One region of the Streptomyces sp. NPDC049813 genome, then DNA from elsewhere that is predicted to be linked to it. Evidence: riboswitches for the same ligand, from Rfam matches in the RefSeq annotation. Region 1 holds a riboswitch; each other region holds the start of a gene.
The links. Region 1 has a riboswitch for thiamine pyrophosphate ahead of ACIBW6_RS24755 (thiamine ABC transporter substrate binding subunit). Riboswitches for the same ligand answer to the same signal wherever they lie in the genome.
Positions count from the first base shown of each region.

Region 2: it holds a riboswitch for thiamine pyrophosphate, as region 1 does, so the genes downstream of both, ACIBW6_RS28855 (purine-cytosine permease family protein) here and ACIBW6_RS24755 (thiamine ABC transporter substrate binding subunit) in region 1, are expected to answer to the same signal.
Region 3: it holds a riboswitch for thiamine pyrophosphate, as region 1 does, so the genes downstream of both, thiO (glycine oxidase ThiO) here and ACIBW6_RS24755 (thiamine ABC transporter substrate binding subunit) in region 1, are expected to answer to the same signal.

Region 1 is NZ_JBITLI010000013.1:10,459-20,297, reverse strand. It holds gene ACIBW6_RS24775 (phosphatidate cytidylyltransferase) at 1-1,037, shown strand, start outside; gene ACIBW6_RS24770 (nitroreductase/quinone reductase family protein) at 1,220-1,705, shown strand; gene ACIBW6_RS24765 (hypothetical protein) at 1,796-2,230, shown strand; gene rlmN (23S rRNA (adenine(2503)-C(2))-methyltransferase RlmN) at 2,251-3,357, shown strand; TPP riboswitch at 3,428-3,544, shown strand; gene ACIBW6_RS24755 (thiamine ABC transporter substrate binding subunit) at 3,627-4,706, shown strand; gene ACIBW6_RS24750 (ABC transporter permease) at 4,682-6,367, shown strand; gene ACIBW6_RS24745 (ABC transporter ATP-binding protein) at 6,369-7,418, shown strand; gene ACIBW6_RS24740 (maleylpyruvate isomerase family mycothiol-dependent enzyme) at 7,428-8,237, shown strand; gene ACIBW6_RS24735 (LAETG motif-containing sortase-dependent surface protein) at 8,358-9,056, opposite strand; gene ACIBW6_RS24730 (LOG family protein) at 9,258-9,839, opposite strand, start outside.
Region 2 is NZ_JBITLI010000017.1:33,127-42,965, reverse strand. It holds gene ACIBW6_RS28880 (hypothetical protein) at 1-203, opposite strand, end outside; gene ACIBW6_RS28875 (50S ribosomal protein bL37) at 469-546, opposite strand; gene ACIBW6_RS28870 (alanine--tRNA ligase-related protein) at 933-2,105, shown strand; gene ACIBW6_RS28865 (DUF4097 family beta strand repeat-containing protein) at 2,121-2,906, opposite strand; gene ACIBW6_RS28860 (aspartate/glutamate racemase family protein) at 3,146-3,847, opposite strand; TPP riboswitch at 3,959-4,057, shown strand; gene ACIBW6_RS28855 (purine-cytosine permease family protein) at 4,049-5,464, shown strand; gene ACIBW6_RS28850 (class I SAM-dependent methyltransferase) at 5,574-6,473, shown strand; gene ACIBW6_RS28845 (response regulator transcription factor) at 6,523-7,263, shown strand; gene ACIBW6_RS28840 (sensor histidine kinase) at 7,250-9,223, shown strand; gene ACIBW6_RS28835 (sortase-dependent protein) at 9,356-9,724, shown strand.
Region 3 is NZ_JBITLI010000012.1:202,726-212,564, reverse strand. It holds gene ACIBW6_RS24365 (Rv2175c family DNA-binding protein) at 1-196, opposite strand, end outside; gene ACIBW6_RS24360 (NAD(P)/FAD-dependent oxidoreductase) at 274-1,506, opposite strand; TPP riboswitch at 1,667-1,780, shown strand; gene thiO (glycine oxidase ThiO) at 1,778-3,034, shown strand; gene thiS (sulfur carrier protein ThiS) at 3,031-3,231, shown strand; gene ACIBW6_RS24345 (thiazole synthase) at 3,239-4,033, shown strand; gene pknB (Stk1 family PASTA domain-containing Ser/Thr kinase) at 4,194-6,140, shown strand; gene ACIBW6_RS24335 (deoxyribonuclease IV) at 6,238-7,101, shown strand; gene ACIBW6_RS24330 (sulfite oxidase-like oxidoreductase) at 7,123-7,755, opposite strand; gene bfr (bacterioferritin) at 7,933-8,412, shown strand; gene ACIBW6_RS24320 (bacterioferritin-associated ferredoxin) at 8,436-8,672, opposite strand; gene ACIBW6_RS24315 (class II 3-deoxy-7-phosphoheptulonate synthase) at 8,828-9,839, opposite strand, start outside.

The DNA of each region.
Region 1 (9,839 bases):
TGCCCATCGTGCCCGATATGCCTGACGTGCCCGCCGGTGGCGGTGACGGTGACCAGGAGGACCGAGGGGCCGCTCGACTGAGCGGCCCCCTGTTCCGCGACGAGACGACGCCGCGGGCGCCGCGGGCTCCCGAGGAGCCCGTGGCCGGTGCGGCGGCGCCGCAGCCCGCACCGGCCGCTCCTTCGCAGCCGCAGCCCCCGGTCCAGCCTCTGCCGCCGAAGAAGAGCGCGGGTCGGGACCTCGGAGCGGCCATAGGGGTCGGCGTCGGGCTCGGCGTGGTGATCGTCGCGTCGCTCTTCATCGTCAAGGCGGTCTTCGTCGGCGTCATAGCGGTCGCCGTCGTCGTCGGCCTGTGGGAGCTGACGTCGCGGCTGCAGGAGCGCAAGGCCATCAAGGCGCCGCTCGTGCCGCTCGCCGTCGGCGGCGCCGCGATGGTCGTCGCCGGTTACGTCCGGGGCGCGGAGGGCGCCTGGGTGGCGATGGCCCTGACCGCGCTCGCCGTCCTGGTGTGGCGGATGACCGAACCGCCCGAGGGCTACCTGAAGGACGTCACGGCGGGCGTCTTCGCGGCGTTCTACGTACCGTTCCTCGCGACGTTCGTCGCGATGATGCTCACCGCGGACGACGGAGCCTGGCGCGTCCTGACGTTCCTGATCCTCACCGTGGTCAGCGACACCGGGGCGTACGCGATCGGCTGGCGGTTCGGCAAGCACAAGCTCGCGCCGCGCATCAGCCCCGGCAAGACCCGCGAGGGGCTGGTCGGCGCGGTCACGTTCGCGATGGCGGCGGGCGTGCTGTGCATGCAGTTCCTGATCGACGACGGGAGCTGGTGGCAGGGGCTCGTCATGGGCGCCTGCGTCGCCGCCAGCGCCACCCTCGGCGACCTCGGCGAGTCCATGATCAAGCGGGACCTCGGCATCAAGGACATGGGCACGCTGCTCCCCGGGCACGGGGGCATCATGGACCGCCTGGACTCCTTGCTGCCGACGGCGCCGGTGGTGTGGTTGCTGCAGGTGCTGTTCGTGGGGTCGACCTGATCCGAGCGGTCGCCTCTGTGGCCTGTGTACGAGCCCTCACCGTTTGACGGTGGGGGCTCGTCGGCGTACCGGGCCCCTGTCCCGTACGGGGCCCCTGTCCCGTACGGGAACCCTGTCGGCCCTCGGCCGCTGCCGCTACCTTCGGGAGCGAGCCGTACGCACTCGGGCGCGAGGAGGCTGCCATGCCGGTCGGGGAACGGGCGGGGACGCCGCGGCTGCCACCACGCTGGTTCATCCGGCTGGCCTGGGTGGCGCACCGCGGCGGCCTGCGGGTGCTGGGTGGCCGGGTCGCGCTGTGGCGGCCGCGCGGCCGGCGCTGGGGGACCCTCCGGCTCAGCACGACCGGCCGCCGCACCGGGACCCGCCGCGACGTCATCCTCGGCTACGTGGAGGACGGGCCGAACCTGGTCACGCTGGCGATGAACGGCTGGGGCGCGCCCGAGCCCGCCTGGTGGCTCAACCTCCAGACCCACCCGGACGCGACCGCCACCCTGGTCGACGGCCCCCGTCCCGTACGAGCCCGCGCCGCGACCGGCGACGAACGCACCCGCCTGTGGGCCCGCTGGCGCGAGACCGACAAGAACCTGGACGCCTTCGCGTCCCGCCGCCCGTCCGAGACGGCGGTGGTGGTGCTGGAGCCCCGCGCGGGGGGCCCGGGGCCCGACTGAGATCCCGGCCGCACGCGGACCTGGACGCGTGCCGGGCGCAAGAGGCATCCGGCCCGCTGCCCTCCGCGAGGGGTGGGCGATACTCCTTCGGTGCGATGGTTCGAGCAGGCGCAGGCGGCCGAGCGCTCCGGTGCCTGGGACAGGGCCATCGCCCTGGTGAGCGCCCACGCCGCGTGCTACTCCACCGACCCCACCGAACACGGCAACCACCTGTGGCACATGGACCTGCTCGCCCACGCCGGACGACTCGCGGAGCTCACGGATCTGGCCCGCACGGACGTCCACGCCCGCCGGCGACTCAACCGAGCGCTTCGCGACCGCGGGATGACAGCGGTGCTCCGCGAGCGCGCGGAGAACGGCGATCGCGACGCCCTCTGCACGCTGGTCCGGTTCCTCTGCAGAACAGGCCGGACCGAGCGAGCACGCGAAACGATCGAGGAGATCGCCCCCCAGGACCGGTATGCGCAGCAGATCATCACGGACTGCGAGGCGTCGTCGGGGACGAGCCGAGGTCACCCCCGCTGATCTGCCACACTGGTACAGCCATGCCTAAGCCCGGAGAACTCACTTTCGTCGCCCCCCGCGGAGCCAAGAAGCCGCCGCGGCACCTTGCCGACCTCTCGCCCGCCGAGCGGAAGGAAGCCGTTGCCGCGATCGGTGAGAAGCCGTTTCGCGCCAAGCAGCTGTCGCAGCACTACTTCGCGCGGTACGCGCACGACCCCGCGGAGTGGACCGACATCCCCGCCGGGTCGCGCGAGAAGCTGCGGGAGGCGTTGCTGCCCGAGCTGATGACCGTCGTGCGGCACCTGTCGACCGACCAGGACACCACCCGCAAGACCCTGTGGCGGCTGTTCGACGGGACGCTCGTCGAGTCCGTGCTGATGCGCTACCCGGACCGGGTGACGATGTGCATCTCGTCGCAGGCCGGCTGTGGGATGAACTGTCCGTTCTGCGCCACCGGACAGGCCGGGCTCGACCGGAACCTGTCGACCGGCGAGATCGTGCACCAGATCGTGGACGGGATGCGCGCGCTGCGGGACGGTGAGATCCCCGGCGGTCCGGCCCGGCTCAGCAACATCGTCTTCATGGGGATGGGCGAGCCCCTCGCCAACTACAAGCGCGTCGTGCAGGCCATCCGCGCGCTGACCGACCCCGAGCCGGACGGGCTCGGCCTGTCGCAGCGGGGCATCACCGTGTCGACGGTCGGGCTGGTGCCCGCCATCAACCGGTTCACCGACGAGGGCTTCAAGTGCCGCCTCGCCATCTCGCTGCACGCCCCCGACGACGAGCTGCGCGACACCCTCGTCCCGGTCAACACGCGGTGGCAGGTGCGCGAGGTGCTCGACGCCGGGTTCGAGTACGCCGCCAGGTCCGGGCGCCGGCTCTCCATCGAGTACGCGCTGATCCGCGACATCAACGACCAGGCGTGGCGTGGCGACCGGCTCGGCCGCATGCTCAGGGGCAAGCCGGTCCACGTGAACCTCATCCCGCTCAACCCGACGCCCGGGTCGAAGTGGACCGCGTCGCGGCCCGAGGACGAGAAGGCGTTCGTCGACGCGATCGCCGCCCATGGTGTCCCCGTCACCATCCGGGACACCCGTGGCCAGGAGATCGACGGGGCGTGTGGTCAGCTCGCCGCCACCGAGCGGTAGCCTGGGGCTCGTACACCGACGTACACACCGACGTGCACGCCGTACGCACCATCGAATCGCTTACATCTGCATATTCCGACAGGGGAGCGCCACAGCGCTGAGAGTGCGGCACCGAAGCAGGACAGGCCGCAGACCCTCTGAACCTCGCCCGGGTCATTCCGGGTAGGAAGTTCGGTCATCACTCATGCTGTTGCGCCCTGCCCTGCGGCCCTTCGAGGGTCGCCGGGCAGGGCCGCGTCTTCTCCTGGTCATTCCAGGAGGAATTCGTAATGAGAACGAGCAGGACCACATACCTGGCGCTCGCCGTGGGCCTCGGGATCGTCGCGCTGTCCGCGTGCGGGTCGTCCGAGGAGGGGGCCTCCGGCGACTCCAGGACCGTCACTCTCGTCAGCCACGACTCGTGGGCCGTCTCCAAGAACGTCCTGAAGGGCTTCGAGAAGAAGTCCGGCTACCGGGTGAAGGTGCTGGAGGACGGTGACGCCGGGCAGGCCGTCAACAAGGCGATCCTGTCCAAGGGGAACCCGCAGGGCGACGTCTTCTTCGGCGTCGACAACACCCTGCTGTCCCGGGCGCTCGACAACGGGGTCTTCGCCCCGTACCGGGCCAAGGGGCTCGAACGGGTGCCCAGCGCGTACCAGCTCGACGTCGCGAAGCACCGCGTCACACCCGTCGACACCGGCGACATCTGCGTCAACTACGACAAGAAGTACTTCGCCGAGCACAAGCTGACGCCCCCCTCCTCGTTCGCCGACCTCGCCAAGCCCGCGTACAAGAACCTGCTGGTCACCGAGAACGCGGCCACCTCCTCGCCCGGTCTCGGCTTCCTGCTCGGGTCCGCCGCCCGGTACGGCGACGACGGCTGGCAGGGGTACTGGAAGAAGCTCGTCGCCAACGGCGTGAAGGTCGTCGACGGCTGGGACCAGGCCTACAACGACGAGTTCAGCGGGAGCGCCGGCGGCAAGAAGGCAGGCGGCGACCGGCCGCTCGTCGTCTCGTACGCCTCCTCGCCGCCCGCCGAGGCGATCTACGCCGAACCGCAGCCGAAGACCTCGCCGGTCGGTGTCGCCACCGGGACCTGCTTCCGCCAGGTCGAGTTCGCCGGGCTGCTCGACGGGGCCGGGAACGAGAAGGGCGGGCGGGCGCTGCTCGACTTCCTGATCTCGAAGGAGTTCCAGCAGGACATGCCGCTGAACATGTTCGTCGACCCGGTGGCCGAGGACGCCACGGCTCCCGCCGACTACCGCAAGTACGCGGTGCGGGTCGACGATCCCGCGACCCTGAGCCCGCGCGTGATCGCGGACCACCGAGACGACTGGGTCAAGTCGTGGACCTCGCTCGTCCGCAAGTGACCGCCAGGGTCCGGCCGCGCGGCGGGAGCGCGGCGCGGCTCGGTCTGATGGCCGTGCCCGTCGCGTTCTTCGCCGTCTTCTTCGCCTACCCGGTCCTCGCGATCGTCCGCCGGGGGCTGTTCGTCGGCGGCGCCTGGCAGTTCGGGCGGATCGCGGACGTGCTGGGCGAGCCGGACCTGCGGCACGTCCTGTGGTTCACGGCGTGGCAGGCGCTCGCCTCGACCGCGCTGACTCTGCTGATCGCGCTGCCGGGCGCCTACGTGTTCGCCCGGCTCGACTTCCCCGGCAAGCAGCTGCTGCGGGCCGTCGTCACCGTGCCGTTCGTGCTGCCGACCGTCGTCGTGGGCACCGCGTTCCTCGCGCTGGTCGGCCGGGGCGGGCTGCTCGACGAGCTGTGGGGCGTCCGGCTCGACACCACCGTGTGGGCGATCCTCGTCGCGCACGTCTTCTTCAACTACGCGGTGGTCGTACGGACCGTCGGCGGGCTGTGGTCGCAGCTGGATCCGCGGCAGGAGGAGGCCGCGCGGATGCTCGGCGCCTCGCGGCTCGCGGCCTGGCGCACGGTGACCCTGCCCGCGCTCGGCCCGGCCGTGGCGGCGGCGGCCCTGATGGTCTTCCTGTTCACCTTCACGTCCTTCGGCGTCGTGCAGATCCTGGGCGGCCCCGGCTACTCGACGCTCGAAGTCGAGATCTACCGGCAGACCGCGCAGATCTTCGACCTGTCGACCGCGGCCGTCCTGACGCTGGTGCAGTTCGTCGCGGTGGGGCTCATCCTCGGCGTGCACGCGTGGAGCGTGCGGCGCCGCGAGAGCACCCTGCGGCTCGTCGACGCCGCGCACACCGCGCGCCGGCCGCGCGGCGTGGGCCAGTGGACGCTGCTCGCCGGCGTCCTCGCGACCGTCGCCGTCCTGATCCTGCTGCCGCTCGGCGTACTCGTGCAGCGCTCGCTGGACACGCCGGGCGGGTACGGGTTCGCGTACTACCGGGCGCTCGGCGACGCCGACGGGGGGACCTTCCTGGTGCCGCCGATCGACGCCATCGGGAACTCCCTGGAGTACGCGCTCGCCGCCACCGGCATCGCGCTCGTCGTCGGCGGGCTCGCCGCCGCGGCGCTGACCCGCCGGGCGGGGCGCCTGGTACGCGGGTTCGACGCGCTGCTCATGCTGCCGCTCGGGGTCTCCGCGGTGACCGTCGGCTTCGGCTTTCTGATCACGCTCGACGAGCCGCCGCTCGACCTGCGGGCGTCCTGGATCCTGGTGCCGCTCGCCCAGGCTCTGGTCGGCGTCCCCTTCGTCGTACGGACCATGCTGCCGGTGCTGCGGGCCGTCGACGGCCGGCTGCGGGAGGCCGCCGCCGTGCTCGGCGCCTCTCCGCTGCGGGCCTGGCGGGAGGTCGATCTGCCGCTGGTGCGCCGGGCGTTGCTGGTCGCGGCCGGGTTCGCGTTCGCGGTGTCCCTGGGCGAGTTCGGGGCGACCGTCTTCATCGCCCGGCCCGACAACCCCACCCTGCCGGTCGCCGTGGCACGCCTGCTCGGCCGGGCCGGCGACCTCAACTACGGGCAGGCGATGGCCCTGTCGACCGTCCTCATGGTCGTCTGCGCCGGCTGCCTGCTGCTGCTCGAACGCCTGCGGCCCGCGCGGGCCACGACCGGGGAGTTCTGACATGGCGGCCTTGCTCGCACTCGACGACGCGACCGTACGGTTCGGGCGGCGCGCCGCGCTCGACGGCGTGGACCTGGAGGTCGCCGAGCACGAGATCGTGTGCGTGCTCGGACCCAGTGGCAGCGGCAAGTCGACGCTGCTGCGAGCCGTCGCGGGCCTGCACCCCCTCGACGGGGGCCGGGTCCTGCTGGGCGGCCGGGACCAGGGCGGCGTGCCCGCGCACAAGCGGGGCGTGGGCCTGATGTTCCAGGACCACCAGCTGTTCCCGCAGCGGGACGTCGGCGGCAACGTCGCTTTCGGGCTGCGGATGCACGGCGCCGGCAAGAGCGAACAGGCGTCCCGTGTAGGGGAGTTGCTGGAGCTGGTCGGTCTGCCCGGGGCCGAGCGCCGGGCCGTCGCCGCCCTCTCGGGCGGCGAGCAGCAGCGCGTCGCGCTCGCCCGGGCGCTCGCGCCGCGGCCCCGGCTGCTGATGCTGGACGAACCGCTCGGCCAGCTCGACCGGTCGCTGCGCGAGCGCCTGGTCGTCGAATTGCGCGGCCTCTTCACCGAGTTGGGCACCACCGTGCTGGCCGTCACGCACGACCAGGGCGAGGCCTTCGCGCTCGCCGACCGGGTCGTCGTCATGCGTGACGGGCGGATCGCCCAGTCCGGCACGCCGCTGGAGGTGTGGCGCAGGCCCGCCGACGCGTTCGTGGCCCGCTTCCTCGGCTTCGACAACGTCGTCGAGGCGACCGTCTCGGTCTCCGGCGACGCCGCGGACACCCCCTGGGGCAAGGTGCCGGTCCCGGCCGGCTCCCCGCGGGGCGCGGCCCAACTCCTCGTACGGCCCGCGGGCGTCCGCCTGGTCGACCCCGCCGACGCCCAGCTGACCTGCACCGTCACCGCCCGCACCTTCCGCGGCACGCACGTGGCCCTGCGGTTGCAGCCCGCTGACGCGCCCCCGCTCGACGCGGCGTGCGCGCTGCGCGCGGCGCCGGAGCAGGGAGCCGAGGTCGGCGTGGCCTTCGACGCGGCCGAAATCGTGATGCTGGCCGGCCGGCCGGCTGCGTAGGGTCGGCGCATGACGTCTTCCCGCCCGTCGCACGGGCAGCTCAGCCACGACCGGTTCTGTGCCGAGATCGTCGCGCAGACCCGCCTGTTGACGGACCAGCTGGCCGGTGCCGATCTCGCGGCGACCGTGCCGACCTGCCCGGAGTGGAGCGTCCGGCAGCTCGCCGAGCACGTCGGACGCGCTCACCGCTGGGCCGAGGCGATGGTGCGCACCCGGGCCGCCGAAGCGCTGCCCGAGGACGAGGTGCCCGACCGCGCGCCCGCGGACGACGCGCCCGCCACCCTGCGCGGCTGGCTCGACGAGGGGGCCGGGCGCCTCGCGCGGACGCTGCGCGAGGCGGGGCCGGACGCCGCCTGCTGGAGCTGGGCCTGGCAGCAGGACGCTGGGTTCTGGGCCCGCCGGATGACCCACGAGACGGTGATCCACCGTGCCGACGCGGCGCTCGCCGCGAAGGGCGGCTACGACGTGGCGCCGGAGATCGCCGCCGACGCGATCGACGAGTGGCTGCGGATCGTGCGGTTCGTCCAGGACATCGACGCGCGGGACTCGGCCCAGGAGTTGAAGGCCGGTGGGCGCACGCTCCATCTGCACGCCACCGACACGGCCCCCGGCGCGGCCGCCGAGTGGTTGATCGAGCTGCGGGACGAGGGAGTCGTCTGGCGCCGCGACCACGCCCGGGCCGACGTGGCCCTGCGCGGCCCGCTGACCGCCGTCCTGCTCGCCTTCTACCGGCGGACGCCGCTCGACGGCGCGGAGGTCGAGGTCCTCGGCGACCGTTCGCTGCTGGAGTTCTGGCTGGAGCGGGCCTCGTTCGGCTGATCGCTCGGCGGGGGGAAAGTAGGGGAGGGCCGGGGGAGGCCCGGGAGACGCACGAAGGGGCCGTACGAGGCGCCCGGCCCGGCTGCTCGGCCGGGACGCCCGTACGACCCCTTCAGAGGACTAGCGCTGGGCCGCACCGCGCTTGCGCAGGGCGAACACCACGCCGCCACCCGCGACGACCAGGGCCGCGGCGATACCGGCGAAGAGCCCGGTGTTGCTGTCCGCACCGGTCTCGGCGAGGTCCGAACCACCGGCCGGGGAGGCCGAGTTGGCGGGGGCCGGGGCCTCCGCGGAGGTGGACTCGGAGACCGAGGGGGCCGGCGTGGCCGTCTCCGCCGGGGTCGAGGCGCTCGGTGCCGCGGAGGACGGCGCCGGGGAGGACGGCTCCGGAGTGGCCGGCGGCGTGGTCGGCTTCTCGGTGGCGCAGGCCGTCGACGGGGTGGTGACGCCACCCTTGATGTCGTCGTCCACATTGAACTTCTTGGTCTTCACGTGGACGCGGTAGTGCGTGTTGGGCGCCCAGTTCTCGGCGAACGTGATGGTGCGGCCCTCGCGGGAACCCGTCACGGTCTGGGTACCGACGAGCTTCTCGGCGCTGCCCTCCCCGGTGAACAGGGTGACGGTGGCGAGGGTGCCGGAGGAGTCGACGTCCTTGACGGTGATGACGCCCTGGTCGCCGTCGCAGACGGCCTCGGCGGTGAACTCACTGATGTTGCACGCCGAAGCGGACCCGGCGACGCCCAGCGTCAGCGCGGTGGCAGCGGCGGCCACACCGGCGAAGCGCGCGGCGCGTGCGGATATACGGGGGGTTACGGACACAGTTGTCCTTCACGGGATAAGTGCAGAAAAGAGACGGATGCCGTGAGGGAACGCGTGGCTCTCGCCTCAGCGTCCTCACGGACACCTCACGTCTACAAGCGCCCATAACGCAACGTCAATATGCTGGCGGCACTTGGTGTCGAGACTTGACCTACGCTTGACCCAACTGATGTTTCACGTCTGCTTTTCCGGCTCCGGAGTTCAGACCATCCGCGCCAGCGCCTCGCCCGCCTCGTCCACCGAGTCGACGAGCGCGATGCGCGCCTCCATCGCCCGGCCGCGCGCGAGCGCCTGGAGCAGTGGCCACGCGGGGAGTTCGCGCGTCCAGTGGTCCCGGTCGACGAGGACCATCGGGGTCGGTTCGCCGCGCGACCCGTAGTAGTTGGGGGTGGCGTTGTCGAAGATCTCCTGCACCGTCCCGGCCGCGCCGGGCAGGAAGATGACGCCCGCGTTCGAGCGGGCCAACAGGCCGTCCTCGCGCGTGGCGTTGGCGAAGTACTTGGCGAGGTGCGCGGCGAACGCGTTGGGCGGCTCGTGCCCGTAGAACCAGGTGGGGATGCCGACGGAGGCGCCGCCGCCCGGCCAGCGCCCGCGCACCTCGAAGGCGGCCGCCGCCCAGTCGGTGACCGACGGCGTGAACGACGGTGTCTTGCCCAGGACTTGCAGGGCCTGGTCGAGCATGCCGTCGGCGAAGGGGGCGGCGTACCCGCCGAGGTTCGCCGCCTCCATGGCGCCGGGGCCGCCGCCCGTCGCCACCGTCAGACCGGCCCGCGTCAGCGTCCG
Region 2 (9,839 bases), on a different contig from region 1:
GCGCCGTAGAAGTCCCCGACGCGGTCGGTGGTGTTGCGCGGGTCGCCCGCCGCGGCGCTGCTCACCGCCGCGACGGGGCGCGCGCCGGTCTGCGTGGTCCCGCTCGGCGCTGTCCCGGCGAGGGCCGGCGAGACGGCTCCCAGGGCCAGCAGTGCGGCGACGCCGCCGGCGGCGATGAAACGGTTGCGAATGTTCTTGCGCATGATGGTGCCTTCCCCGTTCGACGTGCTCGGTGGCCTTTTGCTTGACGCCCCGAGCGGCTCGGTCACTGGGAAAGATGGCCGGTGCGCCGGGTCAGTTCCAGGAATTCCGAGGAATTTCCTCCTGCGCTGGTCCCGGGCGGCGGAGAAAAAGGGTTGTGCGAAGAAATGAAAAGAACCGGCAAAAGGGCGGTGCCGGACGGGTCGGTGGACAGACAGAAGCGGGACGGCACCTGAGTACCGTCCCGCTTCTCTTGCTCTGCGCCCCCTAGGACTGGGGACGGCTGCCGTGGTTGGCGCCGTTCTTGCGGCGGGCCTTCTTCTTGCGGCGTCGCTTCGAGGACATCGCTACCTCCAGGGTCGGTGATTCTTGTGGTTCTCCCTGGAACAGTCCAGGCGAGCACGACCCCTCCTACCCGTTCCGATCCGCCTCATGCGTGACCTACGGCACTTCACCCGCCCGGGTGACCCGGCCCGCGAGTAATCAGGTGCCTGCCCAAGAGGCCCGCGTTACCCTGGTCCGCATGAACGTCACGGCCATGCGCACCAGCACCGCGACCGCGCGAGCGACCAGCTCGCCGGTTGCCGCCGCCTGACCTTCACCCCACCCATCGGCGACCGGAGACGGCCCGCCGATGGTTCCGTGGCAGCTACACCGCACTCACCCCGGTTCCCGACGCTCGTGCGGACCCGTGTCCGGTGCCTCCCCGCCCAGCCGCGAAGGAGCACCCCATGCAGACCGAGACGATCATCCAGACGTTCGTCGAGTACTACGAGGAGCGCGGCCACCGCCGCGTCACCGGCTCGACCCTGCTGCCGCCGCCCGGCGACCCCGTCCTCTTCACCACCTCCGGCATGCACCCCCTCACCCCGTACCTGGAGGGGCGCCCGCACGAGCTGGGGCGGCGGCTGGTCAACGTACAGCGCTGTCTGCGCACCACCGACGTCGACGAGGTCGGCGACCCCACCCACCTGACGGTCTTCGAGATGCTCGGCACCTGGTCGCTCGGCGACTACGAGGGACCCCAGAGCCTCGAATGGGGCTACGACCTGCTCACCGAGGGGCTCGGCATCGATCCGGGGCTGCTCCACGCCACGGTCTTCGGCGGCGACGAGCAGGTGGGCCCGGACCAGGACTCGCTGCGGGTGTGGCAGGAGCGCGGGGTCCCGGTGGAGCACACCGTCGAGGACAACTGGTGGTCCAACGGGCCCGTCGGCCCGTGCGGCCCCGACTCGGAGATCTTCCTGTGGACCGGTGACACGCCGCCGCGCTCGACACCCTCCGGCGACGAACGCTGGGTCGAGGTGTGGAACCACGTGAGGATGCGGCACCGCCGGCTGCCCGACGGCTCGCTCGTCCCGCTGCCGCAGCGCAACGTGGACACCGGGCTCGGCCTGGAGCGGCTGGCCGGCCTGCTCCAGGGCAGGAGGTCGGTCTTCGAGTGCGACGTCTTCACCCCCTGGCGCGAGCAGCTGCCCGGCCTGTGGCACCTGGACGAGCCGTCCCTGCGCCTCGTCAGCGACCATCTGCGCTCCGCCATGGTGGTCGTCGGGGACGGGGTGCGGCCCGGCAACACGGGCCGTGAGTACGTCCTGCGGCGTCTGATGCGCCGCGCCCTCACCGTCCTGTGGCGCGACGACCCCACCCGTCGCCTCGGCGACCTGCCGGGCGAGTTGTACGAGCACACGCGGGAGCGCTTCGGCCAGACGCCGCGCGGTGACGACGTGCGCCGCGTCCTCCTCGACGAGGAGGACCGCTTCCGCCGGCTCCTCGACCGCGGACGGCAGGTGCTCTCCCGCCCCCGGTTCCGGGGTCCGCTCGACGAGGAGGACCTGCACTACCTCCACGACACGCACGGGCTGCCCCGGGATCTGGTGCTCGGTCTGCGGCCCCAGGGCTCGTAGGGCCGGCCGGGCCGCTCACTCCCGTGCGGCCCGGACGTCGCCGTTGACCGTGGCGAGCGTCATGGTGCGGTCGGAGCCGGCGCCGTCGGTGGGCACGGTGACGGCGGGCCGGCCGTTGTCGGTGGTGGCCGCGACGCGGTAGGCGGGGGAGTCGTGCGGGACGGTGACGTCCACGGAGCCGTTCACGGTCCGCCCGGAGGCCTGGCCGGGGGCGGTGGCGCAGTCGAGCGTGACATCGCCGTTGACCGTCCGCGCGTGCAGGGCGGCGGCCCGGACCGTGGTCGCCCGCACGGAACCGTTGCGGGTGACGAGGCGCACGGTCGCGTCCTTCGCGCCCGAACCGGCCACCGTCACATCGCCGTTGACGGTGGTCAGGTCCAGGGCGCCGGTCACCCCGGCGACGTCGATCCCGGCGTTGCGGGCGGTGACGGTGACCGAGGCGCCGGCCGGGACGTCGACCTCCGGCATGCGGGGGCACGGCCGGGCTGGTTCCTGCTGGTCCTGCTGGTCCTGCTGGTCCTGCTGGTCGCGCCCGTGGCACGACAGGTCGAGGACCTGGGTGCGGCCCTGCCGGGACCAGTGCGGGGTGGCGGCCGGGTCGACGCCCACCCGGTCGCCGTCCGTCGGCCGCAGCCGCACCCCGTTGTCCGTGGTGACCGTCAGGCGCAGGTCCGACGCGGCCGGGGCGGCGCCCTCGGCCGGGGACGCGGGGCGCCCGCCGTCTCCTCCGCAGCCGGCGAGGAGGGGGAGGACGGCCAGTGCGGCGGCCGCGGCGGCCAGGTGCCGGGCGGATGACTTCATCGCTGCCTTCATGCCGACCGATTGCCCCGTACGGCGTCCAGGTCACCCGGACGGTTGCCGCACAGGATCCCGGGGCCCCCGTTCTCCGCCCGGGAGCGGAGAACGGGGCGGCGAGCTCACTGCCGAACCCTCCCGGGAGGAACTCGGACGCGGCCGCTGTGGCACGGACTCCCCTGAAAGACGGGGCCGAAACCTGGCGGGCCCGTCGGGTGCCGGGTCGCGGCGGCGTGGCGGGCCCCTCAGGGCGTCAGGTCGCGCAGTGCCTCGCGTACCGCCGCCTGCGCGTGCAGCCGTGCCGTGGGGAAGACGGGCACCGGACTGTCCTGCGCACCGATCAGCAGCTCGATCTCGGTGCAGCCCAGGACGATGCCCTCGGCGCCCGCCGCCACCAGCGCGCCGATGACCTCCTGGTAGGCGGCGCGGGAGGCGTCACGGACCACGCCGAGGCACAACTCCTCGTAGATCACGCGGTGGACGAGCGCCCGGCCGGCGGCATCGGGGACGAGCACGTCGAGGCCGCCGGCGGCGAGGCGGCCCCGGTAGAAGTCCTGCTCCATGGTGAACGCGGTGCCCAGCAGCCCGACCCGCGTCAGGCCCGCCGCCCGCACCGCCTGCGCCGTGGCGTCGGCCAGGTGGAGCAGCGGCACGGCCGTGGCGGCCTCGATCCGGTCGGCGACCTTGTGCATGGTGTTCGTGCACAGCAGCAACAGGTCGGCGCCGGCCGCCTCCAGGCGCCGCGCGGCGTCGGCGAGGATCCGGCCGGCCGCCTCCCAGTCGCCGCGGACCTGCAACCGCTCGATCTCCGCGAAGTCGACGGAGTACAGCACGCACCGCGCCGAGTGGAGTCCGCCCAGCCGCTCCCGCGTCAGTTCGTTCAGCAGCCGGTAGTACTCCGCCGTCGACTCCCAGCTCATGCCGCCGATCAGCCCGATGGTCCGCATCCGCATCCGGCGACTCTACGCGGCGCGGGCGGGGCACGGGCAACTCCCGCGGCCGCTGTCCGGGGCCGCCGTCGGTCTCATCCTGGGCAGCGGTTAGTCTTCGCAGCGGTACTGCCCGACACGGGGTGCCCCGCACACGACGGGGCTGAGATCACACCCGTAGAACCTGAACCAGTTAGCACTGGCGGAGGGATGTCAGCGATGTCGATGCCGCACGCTTCCACGGAACCGCACGCCGCCCGGCGGCCGGGCGCGACCGCCTTCGACGGGCGGATGCCCGCCGCGCCCGGGGACTGGCGGCCCGAGGCGCGCGGCATCGCCCCGGTCCCCGAGAGCCACCGGTACGGCGGCGCGGGACGGCTGTTCACCGTGTGGTTCGCGCCGAACCTGACCATGAGCGGTGTCTTCACCGGCACCGTCGGCGTCGCCCTCGGCCTGGACTTCGCCACCGCGCTGGCGGCCGTGGTCCTCGGCACCGTGCTCGGCGCCGTGCCCACCGCGTACCTCGGCACCTGGGGCAGCCGCACCGGAGCGGGGCAACTGCCGCTGGCGCGCCTGGCGTTCGGCCGGGCCGTCGTCGTGCCGGGCGCGCTGCAATGGCTGTCGTCCATCGCCTGGGACGCGCTCATCGGCCTGTTCGGCGGCGACGCGCTCGCCCGGCTCTGCGGCTGGCCGTTCTGGCTGGGGGCCCTCGTGATGATGGCCGCCCAGGGCGCGTTCGGCGCGCTGGGCTACGAGGCGATCCACCGCCTGCAGAAGTGGATGACGGCCGTCCTGGCGGTCGCCTTCTGCGCCCTGGCGCTGCGCCTGGCCCACGCGGGCGTCACCCCCGCGGGCCAGGGCGGCGCGCACGGCGCAGACCGGGCCGGCGCGTTCGTCCTGACCGCCACCATCGCGCTGAGCCTGGCGATCTCCTGGGCGCCCTACGCCAGCGACTTCAGCCGCTACCTGCCCCGCGCCACCTCCGCCCCCCGCATGTTCTGGTGCACGCTGGCCGGTGTCGTCGTGTCGTTCACCGCCGTGCAGGCGCTCGGACTCTGGGGCGCCTCCGTCTTCACCGACCAGACCGCGCAAGGGGTCGACTCGCTGCTGGGCGGGGGTGCGGTCGGCTCGGTCGGGTTGCTGGCCGTGGCGCTCGCCGCGCTGTGCAGCAACGCGATGAACGACTACAGCGGTTCGCTCGCCCTCCAGGTGATCGGGGTCCGCGTGCCGCGCCCGCTCGCCGCCGGGCTCGCCGCGCTCCTCGGCTTCCCGCTGGTCCTGTGGATGCACGCCGCGGACACCGCCGCCCGCTTCCAGAACGTGCTGCTGTTCGTGGGCTACTGGATCCCCGGCTTCGTCGCGGTCGTCCTCGTCGACTGGCGGGCCCGGGCCCGCGCCCGCGGCGGCGCCCCCGTCGAGCTGGCCGCGGAGGAGGCCCGGACGCGGCCCTTCCTGCCCGCTCTGGCGGCCTTCCTGGCCGCGTTCGCCGCGACCGTGCCGTTCATGAACACGAGTCTCTACGTCGGTCCGGTGGCCGAGGCGCTGCACGGCGCGGACCTCGGCTACTACGTCGCCTTCGTCACCGCGCTCGTGGTCTACGCGCCGTTCCGGCTGCGGGGCGCAGGACGGGCCTGACCTGCTCTCACCTGCGTTTCCTTGCGCCTGGCGCCCATAGAAGCAGACGTCTCTTGCGTGATCCGCAAGACCTTATGCGTCAGTGGAGAACGCGCGTACGGTCGGAGGCATGACGCACCACGGACCCGCAGGTCACCACGGAGCCCCCGGCCACGCGCACGCCCACGACGCCGCCCCGCAGGACGACGAGCTCGCCCAGATCCTCGACCTCGACGCCGAGCTGTTCGCCGACCACCTCGCGGCCACGACCCGCAGGATCGCCGACCTGGCCACCGGCGGCGTCCGGCACGTCGTGGACCTCGGAGCCGGCAGCGGCACCGGTACCTTCGCCCTGCTGGAGCGGTTCCCCGAGGCCCGGGTCACCGCCGTCGACAGCTCGGCCACCATGCTGGACCGGCTGACCCGGACCGCCGTCGCCCGGGGCCTGGCCGCCCGGGTCCAGCCGCTCCGGGCCGACGCGGGACAGCCCCTGCCCGGCATCGACGCGGCGGACCTCGTCTGGGCCTCCGCGTCCCTGCACCACCTGGACGACCCCGCCGCGGCGCTGAAGGGCCTGTTCACCACGGTGCGCCCGGGCGGGCTCCTGGCCGTCGCCGAACTGGACGGGATGCCCCGGTTCCTGCCCGACGACGCCGTCCCGGACCGCCCCGGCCTGGAGGCCCGCTGCCGCGCGGCGCTCACCGCGCTCCAGACCGAGCACGTACCCCACATGGGCTCCGACTGGCGCGGCACGCTGGAGGCGGCCGGATTCGCCGTCGAGTACGCCCACACCGAGGAACTGCGCCTCGACGCGCGGACCCCGTCGCCCGCGGGCGCGGGCCAGTACGCCTACCTCGCACTGCGCCGCATCCGCGAGGCCGTCGACGGCCTGGTCGACGCCACCGACCTCGCGGCGCTCGACACCCTCCTGGACGGCGGCGCGCAGGACGTGCGCCACCGCGGCGACCTCGACGTGCGCTCCACCCGCGAGCTGTTCCTCGCCCGCCGCCCCGCGGACACCGGCCGCTGAGGACCCGCCGCCTGCCGCGGCCCGGCGCGGCTCGCCTACGATCGGCGACGTGTGCGCATATGTCATGGTCGCCGAAGACGACGCGAAACAGGCCGAGTTGGTCCGCCGCTATCTGGAGCGGGAAGGCCACGCCGTCACCGTCGTACCGGACGGGCGCCGGGCCATCGAGGAGGTCCGGCACCGCGAACCCGACCTCCTCGTCCTGGACGTGATGATGCCGCGGGCCGACGGCCTGGACGTCGTCCGGGTGCTGCGGGCCGAGGCGCGCGAGCTGCCGGTGCTGATGCTGACGGCTCGCACCACCGAGGACGACCTGCTGCTCGGCCTCGACCTCGGCGCCGACGACTACATGACCAAGCCGTACAGCCCGCGCGAGCTGATGGCGCGGGTGCGCACCCTGCTGCGCCGCACCCGCCGGGGCGGCCCCGCCGCGCCCGCCTCCCCGCTGCTGCGGGTCGGTTCGCTGGTCATCGATCCCGACCGGCACGAGGTGTCGGTCGACGGGACGCCGGTGGAGTGCACCCCGGGCGAGTTCCGGCTGCTCGCGGCGATGGCGGCGGAGCCGGGCCGGGTCTTCGGCCGGCCGCGACTCCTCGCGGAGCTGCACGGGTTCGACCGGTACATCAGCGACCGCACGGTCGACGTGCACGTCATGAACCTCCGCAAGAAGATCGAACCCCAGCCGCGCCGCCCGATACGCCTGCTCACCGTGTTCGGCGTCGGCTACAAGCTGACCGACCCGGCCGGGCCGGCCGGCCCGGCGAAGGACGCCCGCAGTGCGTCGGCGTGACCGGGACGGCGGCGCCCGCGCGACCGCACGCGGCGACCGGCCGCCGCTGCGCAAGAGCCTGCGCGGCCGGCTCCTCGGCGTCTCCGTCCTCGTCGCCACCTGCTCGGTCGCGGCCACCGCGTGGCTCGCCGTGCAGACCACGTCCGGCGCCATCAGACAGGAGCAGGGCCAGAACCTCGCCGACGACACCAGGATCTACGACACGCTCCTCGGGTACGCCGCCACGCACCCCGGCTGGGACGGCGTCGACACCACCGTGCGCGACCTCGCCCGCACCACGGGCCGGCACATCACCCTGACCACACAGGCCCGCAGGCCGCTGGCCGACTCCGCCGGGCACACCCCGGCCGCCGCCCTGCCCGCCCAGGCCTCCGCCACCGTCGACCCGCTCTCCGTGGACACCGCGCTGGCCCGCGACCGCACGACGGGCACGTCGGCCGCCGCGGCCGACCGCATCGACGCCCGCGCGGTCGGCCCGTTCCGGCTGCCGGCCACGGAGCGGACCCGGCTGCGCGGCCTCGCCGAGCGGTACCGCTCGTGCCTGCGGACCGCCGGGGTCGGCGCCGACATCGTGGTGGGCCCGAGCGGCCGCCCCCGGGTTGAGGCGGCCGGGACCGGCTCCGGCGCGCCCGGCGACCGGGCGTGCGCGCCGGACGCCCTCGACGCGCCGACGGCGACCGAGGACAAGGCGCTCGCCGCGCTGACCCGGCTCACCAACGCCTGCCTGAAGCGCCAGAGCCACCGACGCGTCGACCTCGCGCTCGACCTGTCCTGGCAGGAGGGACCGGTCCCGGTGGACAGGAGGGCGGCGGCCCAGGCCTCCCCGCGGACGGCCCCGACCCCCGCGCCCGCGCCGGTCCCCGTCCCCGCGGTGACCGGTCTCGAGGACGACCGCACGGTCGTCTCCTGCGTGAGCACGGCCCGCCGCGAACAGCTCACCTCCTTCGTCGCCGCGCCCGTGCTGCTGTTCATCGGCGGCCAGGGCGACGCCACCGTGCCGGGCTTCGACCTCTCCCCGCACAACACCGCGAAGATCGCGGGCGTGGCCGCCCTGGTCCTCGCGCTGACCGTGGGCGCGTCCGTCCTCGCCGGTACCCGCCTGGTCCGGCCGCTGTACGCCCTGACCGGCGCGGCCCAGCGGCTGCGGGAGGGCCGGGCACCGCAGCCCGTACCGGTGACGGCCGACAACGAGATCGGCAGGCTCGCCGCGGCCTTCAACGACATGTCGGCGCACCGCACACGCCTGGAAGAGCAGCGCAAGGCGCTGGTCAGCGACGTCGCCCACGAACTGCGGACACCACTGAGCACCATCCGCGGCTGGCTGGAGGCGGCGCAGGACGGTCTCGCCGAGCCAGACCCCGCCTTCATCGACTCGCTCCTCGAAGAGGCCCTACAGCTCCAGCACCTCATCGACGACCTCCAGGACCTCGCCGCCGCGGACGCGGACACGCTGCGCCTGCACCCGCGGCCGGTGCGCGTGGAGGAGGTGCTCGGCCAGGTCGCGGCCGCCCACCACGTCCGCGCGGAGACGGCCGGCGTGACCCTGTCCGTGGTGGACCCCGTGACGCCCGTCCCGGAGATCACCGCCGACCCGGTCCGGCTGCGGCAGGCGGTCGCCAACCTCGTGTCGAACGCGGTACGCCACACCGGCCCGGGCGGCACGGTCACCCTGCGGGCGTACGCGGCCGACCCCGGCGACGAGGTCGTGGTGGAGGTCGCCGACACCGGCAGCGGCATCGCCGCCGCGGACCTGCCGCACGTCTTCGACCGGTTCTGGCGCGCGGAGAAGTCCCGCAACCGGCGGACCGGCGGCAGCGGCCTCGGCCTGTCCATCGTGCGCAAACTCGCCCAGGCCCACGGGGGTTCGGCGACGGCCGCCAGCACGGAGGGCGAGGGATCGGTGTTCACGCTGCGGCTGCCGCTCGGCGGACCGGGACCGGCCCGCGCCGAGCGGCCCTGATCCGATGGCCACAGCCGTCTGACAGCTTCTTCACAACTCCGCGCGAGCCTGGGGGCGTCGATCAAGGGGCCCCGCCCGGCGGTCGGCACCTCACGGCCGGCCGGTCGTGAGCCCCTAGGCATGGGAGTCACCGTGTTCCACCGACCGCACCTCCGCCCGTCCCTGCGCACGGCAGCCGTCGGCGCCGCCGTGGCCGCCGCGGTGCTCGCCCCGGCCGGCGCCGCGCTCGCCTCCGACACCACCCCCTCACCGGTGCCGAGCGACCGCGCCGCCGCGCAGCGGGCCGACGCGTCGCCGTCGCCCGTCCCCGCGCGGGAGTCCGACGCGGCCCGCGACCGGGCGGCCGCCGCCGCAGCCGCCCCGCGCGGCGGCGTGGCCGCGGGCGAACGCCCGGCCTCCGACGACGCCGGCACCACGACGCTCGTCGGCGCGCTCGCCGCGTCGGCGCTCCTGGCGGGCGCCGGCACGGTGGTGCTGCGCTGCCGCGCGGCGCAGCACTGAGCGTTCGCCGCTCGGGACGGTCCGCGGGTGCGGCCGGCCCTTGCGGGGCGGCGCCGGGTGCCTGCCGGTCCCGGACGGTTCCCGGTGCAGCTGTTCCGGGCGGCGCCGACCACCC
Region 3 (9,839 bases), on a different contig from region 1:
TGACGATCTTGTCGCCGTCGATGAAGGCGGCGGGCACGTGCAGTGCCCGGTTCTCCCCACGGCGTACGGCGATCACCTGGCCCTCCTTCACCAGCTGCCGCACACGCGTCACCTCGATGCCGAACTGCTCGGCGATGTCGGGGAGGGTGAGCCAGTCGGGGACGAGAGCTTCGGTCTTTGCGTCAATCTCGGTCACGGGACAAGCCTGCCATCCCGCACCGACAGTCGGCGAGCCGGTCCGGGCTGACCAGGTGTTCCGCGGCCGGGCGGGGCTCAGGCGAGGGCGGACTTCAGCGGCCGGGCCGGGTCGGCGAGCCGCTCCGGGTCGAGCGCGGTGCCCGCCTCGATGAGCTTGCGGCCCTGCGCCAGGTCGCGGGGCCGGCCGACGGCCAGCACCCCCACGAGGGCGCCCGCGCGCAGCCAGCACACCGACCACGCGGCGCCGGCCGGGTCGCCGCGCCACACCGTGGTGTCGGCGGCGCGGTGGTGGCCCGCGTACTGCACGAAGCGGCCGAACTGCTCGGACCAGAAGTAGGGCACCGGGTCGTACACCGCCGGTGTCTCACCGATGATGTTCGCCGCCACCGTGCGCGGGCCCTGGAGGGCGTTGTCCCAGTGGTGGACCAGCAGGCGCTCCGCGTAGCGTCCGGAGGGGAAGGACGAGCAGTCCCCCACCGCGTACACGTCGGCCCGTGAGGTCCGCAGCCCGGCGTCGGCCAGGACCTCGCCGTGCCCGCCCAGGTCGATGCCGGAGCCGGCCAGCCAGGCGGTGGCCGGGCGGGCACCGATGCCGATGACGACGGCTCCGGCGGGCAGCTGCGTCCCGTCGTCCAGGACCACGGAGCCCGGCTCGACGCTCCGCACGCGCGCGTGGGTGCGCAACTCGGCTCCCGCGTCCGCGTACCAGGCGGCCATGGGGGCCGCGATCTCGGCGGGCAGCGCCCCGGCGAGCGGGCGCCCGGCCGCCTCGACGACGGTGACGCGGCAGCCCGCCTCGCGGGCCGCGGTGGCGAACTCGGCGCCGATCCACCCGGCGCCCACCACGACCACGTCGCGCTGCTCGGCGAGGACGGGCCGCAGCCGGGCGGCGTCGTCGAGGGTGCGCAGCAGGTGCACGGCGGGGTCGGCGTCGGTGCCGGGCAGCCGGACCGGTTCGGCGCCGGTGGCGACGACCAGGACGTCGTAGCGGACCGGGCCCGCCGCCGTGTCCAGCTCGTGGTCGCCGGGGCGCACCCCGGTGACCTCGCGGCCCAGCTCCAGGGTGACGCCGAGCGCCGCGAAGTCCACGTCGAAGGCGGAGCCGTCGGCCTTGCCCAGCAGGACGGCCTTGGAGAGCGGCGGCCGGTCGTAGGGCCGGTGGGGCTCGGCGCCGATCAGCGTGACGGGGCCGGCGAAGCCCTGTTCGCGCAGGGCCACGGCCGTCTGCACGCCGGCCATCCCCGCGCCGACGATGACGACGTGCCGCTGTCCCAGCGCTGTCCCGGTGCCGCTCCGCTGCTCGCTCACCGGATCACTTTAGGCACCTGATCTTGCGTGGGTCAGCGACGCGGACCACTCCCGTGCCGTGACGTCCTGCACACGTGTCACCGGTTTAGCCGCCGGGCGCAAGGAGAGAGCGGGCGACCGTACTTACTGCGGCTCGGGCACAGGAGTTAGGGTGACGGCGTAAAGCACTCGCGGGAGCCCGTACGCAGCGGGCTGAGAGGGAGGCTGGGACGGCCTCCGACCGTACGAACCTGATCCGGGTCATGCCGGCGAAGGGAGGGGCTGGACGCCCATGTCGCGTACGTCACCCGAGGCCACCGACGTCCTTGTCGTCGGTGGCGGCATCATCGGTCTGGTCACCGCCTGGCGGGCCGCGCAGCGCGGCATGTCCGTCGCGGTCGTGGACCCCGCGCCGGGCGGCGGGGCCGCCCAGGTGGCGGCCGGCATGCTGGCCGCCGTCACCGAACTGCACTACGGCGAGGAGACGTTGCTCGGCCTGAACGTCGCCTCCGCGCGCCGCTACCCGCAGTTCGCCGCCGAGCTGTCCGAAGCCTCCGGCCAGGACCTCGGCTACCGCGCGTGCGGCACGCTGGCGGTCGCCCTGGACGCGGACGACCGGGCGCACCTGCGTGAACTGCACGCCCTGCAACGGAGGTCGGGCCTGGAGTCCGAGTGGCTGTCGGGCCGGGACTGCCGCCGCCTGGAGCCGATGCTCGCGCCGGGCGTGCGCGGGGGCCTGCGGGTCGACGGCGACCACCAGATCGACCCGAGACGGCTCGCGAGCGCCCTGGTGACGGCCTGCGAGCGCGCGGGCGTGACCTTCCACCGGCGGCGGGCCGAGCGGCTCCACGTGGTCCGGGACCGGGCGTGCGGCGTGGTGGTGTCCGAGAGCGCCACGGAGGGTGCCTCCGGTGGCGCGGGCGACGGGGCCCCCGACGGCTCCGCGGCGGGCGGCACCCTGCTCGCGGCCGACCGGACCGTGCTCGCGGCGGGCAGCCACAGCGGGCGGCTGGCCGGCGTCCCGGACGAGGTCCGGCCGCCCGTCCGCCCGGTCAAGGGCCAGGTGCTGCGCCTCACGGTGCCGCCGGGGTACGCGCCGTTCCTCAGCCGCACGGTCCGCGCGGTCGTCCGCGGCAGCCACCTCTACCTGGTGCCGCGCCTCAGCGGCGAGCTCGTCGTGGGCGCCACCAGCGAGGAGCTGGGCTGGGACACCACGGTGACCGCGGGCGGGGTCTACGAGCTCCTGCGGGACGCGCACGAGCTCGTCCCGGGCATCACGGAGCTGCCCCTGACCGAGACCTGCGCGGGCCTGCGCCCCGGCTCGCCGGACAACGCCCCGCTGCTCGGCCCGACCGCCCTGCCCGGCCTCCTCCTGGCCACCGGTCACCACCGCAACGGCGTCCTGCTCACCCCGGTGACCGGGGACGCCATGGCGCAGGTCCTGGCCACCGGCGAACTGCCGCCGGAGGCCCGGCCGTTCACCCCCGGCCGGTTCGCCGGGGCGGCCCCCGGCGACCTCAGCGACGTCTCCTTGGAGCAGCCCGTATGAACGTGTCCCTGAACGGCGAGCCGCGCGCGGTGGCCGCCGGCCTCACCCTCGAAGCCCTCGTCACCACCCTCACCACAGCGCACTCCGGCGTCGCCGCCGCCCTGAACGAGACCGTCGTCCCGCGGACCCGGTGGGCCGTGACGGCGCTCCGCGACGGAGACCGCGTCGAAGTCCTCACCGCCGTACAAGGAGGCTGATCCGGCCATGGCAGACGACGCTTTCGTCCTCGGCGACACCACCTACTCCTCGCGCCTGATCATGGGCACGGGAGGCGCCCCGAGCCTCGACGTCCTGGAACGCTCCCTGGCCGCCTCCGGCACCGAACTCACCACCGTGGCGATGCGCCGGGTGAACGCGTCGGTGCACGGCTCGGTCCTGTCGGTCCTGGAGAAGCTCGGCATCCGGGTGCTGCCGAACACGGCGGGCTGCTTCACCGCGGGCGAGGCGGTGCTCACCGCCCGCCTCGCGCGGGAGGCGCTCGGCACGGACCTGGTGAAGCTGGAGGTCATCGCCGACGAGCGCACCCTGCTGCCCGACCCGATCGAGACCCTGGACGCGGCGGAGACCCTCGTCGACGACGGGTTCACGGTGCTGCCCTACACGAACGACGACCCGGTCCTGGCGCGCAAGCTGGAGGACATGGGCTGCGCGGCGATCATGCCGCTCGGCTCGCCCATCGGCTCCGGGCTCGGCATCCGCAACCCGCACAACTTCCAGCTGATCGCCGAGCACGCGCGCGTGCCGGTGATCCTGGACGCGGGCGCGGGCACCGCGTCGGACGTGGCGCTCGCCATGGAGCTGGGGTGCGCGGGTGTGATGCTCGCCTCGGCGGTGACGCGGGCCCAGGAGCCGGTGCTGATGGCCGAGGGCATGCGGCACGCGGTGGAGGCGGGCCGGCTGGCGTTCCGCGCGGGCCGCATCCCCAAGCGGCACTTCGCGGAGGCCTCCTCGCCCACCGAGGGCCGCGCGCACCTGGACCCCGAGCGCCCCGCGTTCTGACCGGGACCTACCAAGCGGGCCACGGCACCGGCCACGGTTGCGGGCCACGGCACCAGCAACGGTCGCGGGCCACAGCACCGGGTCACAGCTCTGCTGCAGTCCGGGTCCGGTCCGGCAGCGGGCCGGGGGCCTGTCGGCGGCTCCTCGTAGACTCGCCTGCGTGGACACGACCCTTCAGGACCCTTCCCCGGCCTTCGGCCGGGGAGACCCCATGCTCGGGCACGTGCTCGACGGCCGGTACCGCGTCGACGCGCGGATCGCGGTCGGCGGGATGGCCACGGTCTACCGGGCCGTGGACACCCGCCTCGACCGCGTGCTCGCGCTCAAGGTGATGCACCCCTCGCTGGCGACGGACGTGTCGTTCGTCGAGCGCTTCATCCGCGAGGCGAAGTCGGTGGCGCGGCTCGCGCACCCGAACGTGGTGGGGGTCTTCGACCAGGGTGCCGACGGCGCGTACGTCTACCTGGCGATGGAGTACGTCGCGGGCTGCACGCTCCGGGACGTCCTGCGGGACCGGGGCGCGCTGCGGCCCCGCGCGGCGCTCGACATCCTGGAGGCGGTGCTCGCCGCGCTGGGGGCGGCGCACCGCGCGGGCTTCGTGCACCGCGACATGAAGCCGGAGAACGTCCTGATAGGGGACGACGGCCGGGTCAAGGTCGCGGACTTCGGCCTGGTCCGGGCGGTGGACACCGTCACGAGCACCACGGGGACGCTGCTCGGCACGGTCTCGTACCTGGCGCCCGAGCAGATCGAGGACGGTACGGCGACGCCGGGCGTGGACGTCTACGCCTGCGGGGTCGTCCTCTACGAGATGCTGACCGGCGCCAAGCCGCACCCCGGTGACACCCCCGCCCAGGTCCTCTACCGGCACCTGAACGAGGACGTGCCCCCGCCGTCCGACGTCGTGCCGGGCCTGCCGCCCGCCCTGGACCGGCTGGTGGCCTCGGCGACCGCGCGGGACCCGCGGGCCCGCCCGCACGACGCGGTGGCGCTCCTCGGCCACGTACTGGAGGCTCGCGCCGCCCTGACCGAGGCCGAGCTGGACACCGATCCGCCGGGGGCCCGGGAGGTGCCGCACGCGGGTGCGGACGACCGGACGAGCGTGCTGCCGGGGGCGGTGCAGCAGCCGCTGCCCGCGGAGGCGGACGGCGTGCACCGTACGAGCCTCCTGCAGAGTCCGCCCCCGCCGCCGCCCGCCCGACGGCGGCGCACCGGCGGCAGGCCCCGGCGCGGCACCTTCGCGGTCGTCGCGGCGCTGCTGCTGGTCCTCGGGGTCGGCGCGGGCGTCTGGTACATCAACGCGGGCCAGTTCACGCAGGTCCCGTCCCTGCTGGCCAAGACCGAGGCGCAGGCGAAGCAGCGGCTGGACGCGGCCGGTCTGCACCCGGGCGGCACGACGGCGTACCAGTACAGCGACGCGTACGAGCGCGGCACCGTCATGGCCACGGACCCGGAGGCGAACGCCCGGATCCGGGACGACGGGACGGTGCAGCTGACGGTGTCCAAGGGGCCGAAGACGGTCAAGGTCCCGGACGTGGCGGGCTCGCGGCTGTCCGAGGCGAAGAGCGACCTCAAGGACCGGGGCCTGGAGCCCGGCATGGTCACCAAGGAGTTCAGCGAGGAGACCGACAAGGGCTCCGTGGTCCGTACGGACCCGAAGGCGGGCACGGTCCGCGCCACCGGTTCCGCGGTCGCCCTCGTCGTCTCCAAGGGTGCGCCGGTGGACGTCCCCGACGTCACGGGCGAGTCGGAGGACGACGCCGTGGCCGAGATCGAGGACGCGGGCCTGAAAGCGGAGATCGCCACGGCCCGGGTCACCTCCGACGAGGACGAGGGCGACGTGGCCCGCCAGTCCCCCGCCGACGGCCGGCTCGCCGAGGGCGACACGGTGACCCTGACGATCTCCAAGGGACCCCCGATGATCGAGGTCCCGGACGTCACGGGGCTGAGCGTCGACGACGCCCACGCGAAGCTGGAGGACGCCGGTTTCGACGTGGACGAGGACCGGGGTCTCCTCGGCCTGTTCGGCGACACGGTCAAGAGCCAGTCCGTCGAGGGCGGCGAGAAGGCCGCCAAGGGCTCGACGATCAAGATCACCATCCGCTGAGGCCGGGCCCCCCGCCCCAGGCCCCTGGCCGAGGCGGGGGCGGGCGGCGCGTCGGCCCGTTCATGACACCCTCGTCGGCCATGACACCCTTGGCCGGGTGAACAGCAGCATCCGCAACCCCATCGGCGGGCACGTCCCCGTGGCCGGCGGTCTCGCCACCGTCGGGCTCGCGTGGGCCCACGACGTCCGGGCCGAGGCCGTCCAGGTCTTCGTGGCCAACCCGCGCGGCTGGGCCACCCCGCCCGGCAACCCCCGGCAGGACGAGGAGTTCCGCGCCCGGTGCGCGGCCGAGGGCGTCCCGGCCTACGTCCACGCGCCGTACCTGATCAACTTCGGCTCGCACACCGAGGCCACCGTGGAGCAGAGCGTCACGTCGATGCGGCACTCGCTGCGCCGGGCCCGCGCGATCGGCGCCCTCGGCGTGGTCGTGCACACCGGCTCCGCGACCGGCGGCCGGGAGCGCTCCGTGGCCCTCGCCCAGGTCCGCGAGCGGATGCTCCCGCTGCTCGACGAGCTGACCCACGACGACGACCCGTTCCTGCTCCTGGAGTCGACCGCGGGCCAGGGCGCGTCCCTGTGCGCGCGCACCTGGGACTTCGGGCCCTACTTCGACGCCCTGGACCACCACCCGAAGCTCGGGGTCTGCCTCGACACCTGTCACATCTACGCGGCCGGCCACGACCTCGCCGGCCCGGGCGGCATGAAGCAGACGCTGGACCTGCTGGTGGACACGGTGGGCGAGGGCCGCCTCAAGCTGATCCACGCCAACGACTCCAAGGACGTCGCCGGCGCGCACAAGGACCGCCACGAGAACATCGGCTCGGGCCACATCGGCGCCGAACCCTTCCGGGAGCTGCTCTCCCACCCGGCGACGGAGGGCGTCCCGCTGGTCATCGAGACGCCGGGCGGCAAGGCGGGCAACGCGGCGGACATCGCCCGCCTGAAGGAACTGCGCCCCTAGGGCCTGTCTGGCGGCGCCGGGCTACAGCTCGGGGCCGTCCCCGGGCTCCTCCTGGTAGGAGTAGCGCTGCTCCTGCCACGGGTCGCCCACGTTGTGGTAGCCGCGCTCCTCCCAGAAGCCGCGCCGGTCGGCGGTCATGTACTCGACCCCGCGCACCCACTTCGGCCCTTTCCAGGCGTACAGGTGGGGGACGACGAGGCGGAGCGGGAAGCCGTGCTCGGCGGTGAGCAGCTCGCCGCCCTTGTGGGTGGCGAAGACGGTGCGCTCGGCGGCGAAGTCGGCCAGCCGCAGGTTCGAGCTGAAGCCGTACTCGGCCCAGACCATGACGTGGGTGACGGCCGGGTCCGGCGGCGCGAGATCGAGGATGGTGGAGGCGCGGACGCCGCCCCACTCGGCGGCGAGCATGCTGAACTTGGTGACGCAGTGCAGGTCGCCGACCACGGTCGCGTACGGCAGCGCCGAGAACTCCTCGTGGTTCCAGCAGTGCTTGTCGCCGTCGGCGGTGGCCCCGAAGACCCTGAACTCCCAGCGCTCGGGCCGGAACTTGGGCACCGGGCCGTAGTGGGTGACCGGCCAGCCGCGCTGGAGCCGCTGCCCCGGCGGAAGCTCCGGCTGCACTGCTCCCCCAGACTCGCGACCCACCGGCTGACCCATGCCTCCATCCTGACAGACCCCGGGCAGTGGCCACGACCACGCGGGCGCCGACGGGCCGCCGCCGCCCGCCGATCGGGGCAACTCCTACTAAGCGTGCACTTACTGGACGGGTTTCGGGACCGATGCGAGGATGCGCCGGAACCTGCCCAGTCCCACCGTGCGGAAGGAGCCCTTGCGATGCAGGGCGACCCCGAGGTCATCGAATTCCTCAACGAGCAGCTCACGGGCGAGTTGACGGCCATCAACCAGTACTGGCTCCACTACCGGATCCAGGACAACAATGGCTGGACCAAGCTCGCGAAGTACACGCGTGCCGAGTCCATCGACGAGATGAAGCACGCGGACAGGCTGACGGAACGGATCCTCTTCCTCGATGCCCTGCCCAACTACCAGCGGCTGTTCCACGTCCGGGTCGGGCAGACCGTCACCGAGATGTTCCAGGCCGACCGGCAGGTCGAGGTGGAGGCGATCGACCGCCTGCGGCGCGGCATCGACGTCATGCGCGCCAAGGGCGATGTGACGTCGGCGCGGATCTTCGAGGACATCCTGGAGGACGAGGAGCACCACATCGACTACCTCGACACCCAGCTGGAGCTGATCGAGAAGCTCGGTGAGGCGCTGTACCTGGCCCAGCAGATCGAGCAGCCGGACAGCTGACCCACAAGCCCCCGGAGCATGTCCTAGGCCGCGGCGGCCTCGTCCGGCGCGACGCCGGCCATCCGGTCGGGCCCGCTCGTGACCAGCGCGGGCCGGGGGTAGGACCCCCGCCCGAGCAGCGCCTGGATGCGGCGCACGCACGAGCCGCAGTCGGTGCCCGCCTTGCAGGCGGACGCGATCTGGCGCGGGGTGCAGGCACCCCCCTCCGCGTGCCGCTTGACCTGGTCCTCGGTCACTCCGAAGCAGTTGCAGACGTACACGCCGGCTCACCTCCCGGGGCGGGACTCGTCGGTGTCGCCGTCCCGATCGACTCGGTGAGGCTAGCCTAACCATACCCGTCGGGCCCGCCGCACAAAAGCGCCGTGGGGCGCGGATCGCTGTGATCCGCGCCCCACGGCGCCGTGCCGGTACGGGCTCACTGGTCGCGGTACATCTCCGCCACCAGGAAGGCCAGGTCCAGGGACTGGCTGCGGTTCAGCCGCGGGTCGCAGGCCGTCTCGTAGCGCTGGTGCAGGTCGTCGACGAAGATCTCGTCGCCGCCGCCCACGCACTCGGTGACGTCGTCGCCGGTCAGCTCGACGTGGATGCCGCCCGGGTGGGTGCCGAGCGCCTTGTGGACCTCGAAGAAGCCCTTGACCTCGTCGAGCACGTCGTCGAAGCGGCGGGTCTTGTGGCCCGAGGCCGCCTCGTAGGTGTTGCCGTGCATCGGGTCGGTGATCCACGCGACGGTCGCGCCCGAGGCGGTGACCTTCTCGACCAGCTCCGGCAGCTTGTCGCGGACCTTGTCGGCGCCCATCCGGACGATGAAGGTCAGCCGGCCCGGCTCGCGGTCCGGGTCGAGACGCTCGATGTACTGCAGCGCCTCCTCGGCCGTCGTGGTCGGGCCGAGCTTGATGCCGATCGGGTTGCGGATCTTCGACGCGAACTCGATGTGCGCGCCGTCCAGCTGACGGGTGCGCTCGCCGATCCAGACCATGTGGCCCGAGACGTCGTACAGCGTGCCCGTCCGCGAGTCGACGCGGGTCAGCGCCGACTCGTAGTCCAGGAGCAGCGCCTCGTGGGAGGCGTAGAACTCGACCGTCTGGAACTCGGCCGGGTCGGTGCCGCAGGCGCGCATGAAGTTCAGCGCGTTGTCGATCTCGCGGGCCAACTGCTCGTAGCGCTGGCCGGACGGGGACGACTTCACGAAGTCCTGGTTCCAGGCGTGCACCTGGCGCAGGTCGGCGTAGCCGCCGGTGGTGAAGGCGCGCACCAGGTTCAGCGTGGAGGCGGAGGCGTGGTACATCCGCTTCAGGCGCTCGGGGTCCGGGACGCGGGCGGTCTCGGTGAACTCGAACCCGTTCACCGAGTCGCCGCGGTAGGTCGGCAGCGTGAGGCCGTCGCGGGTCTCGGTCGGCTTGGAGCGCGGCTTGGAGTACTGGCCTGCG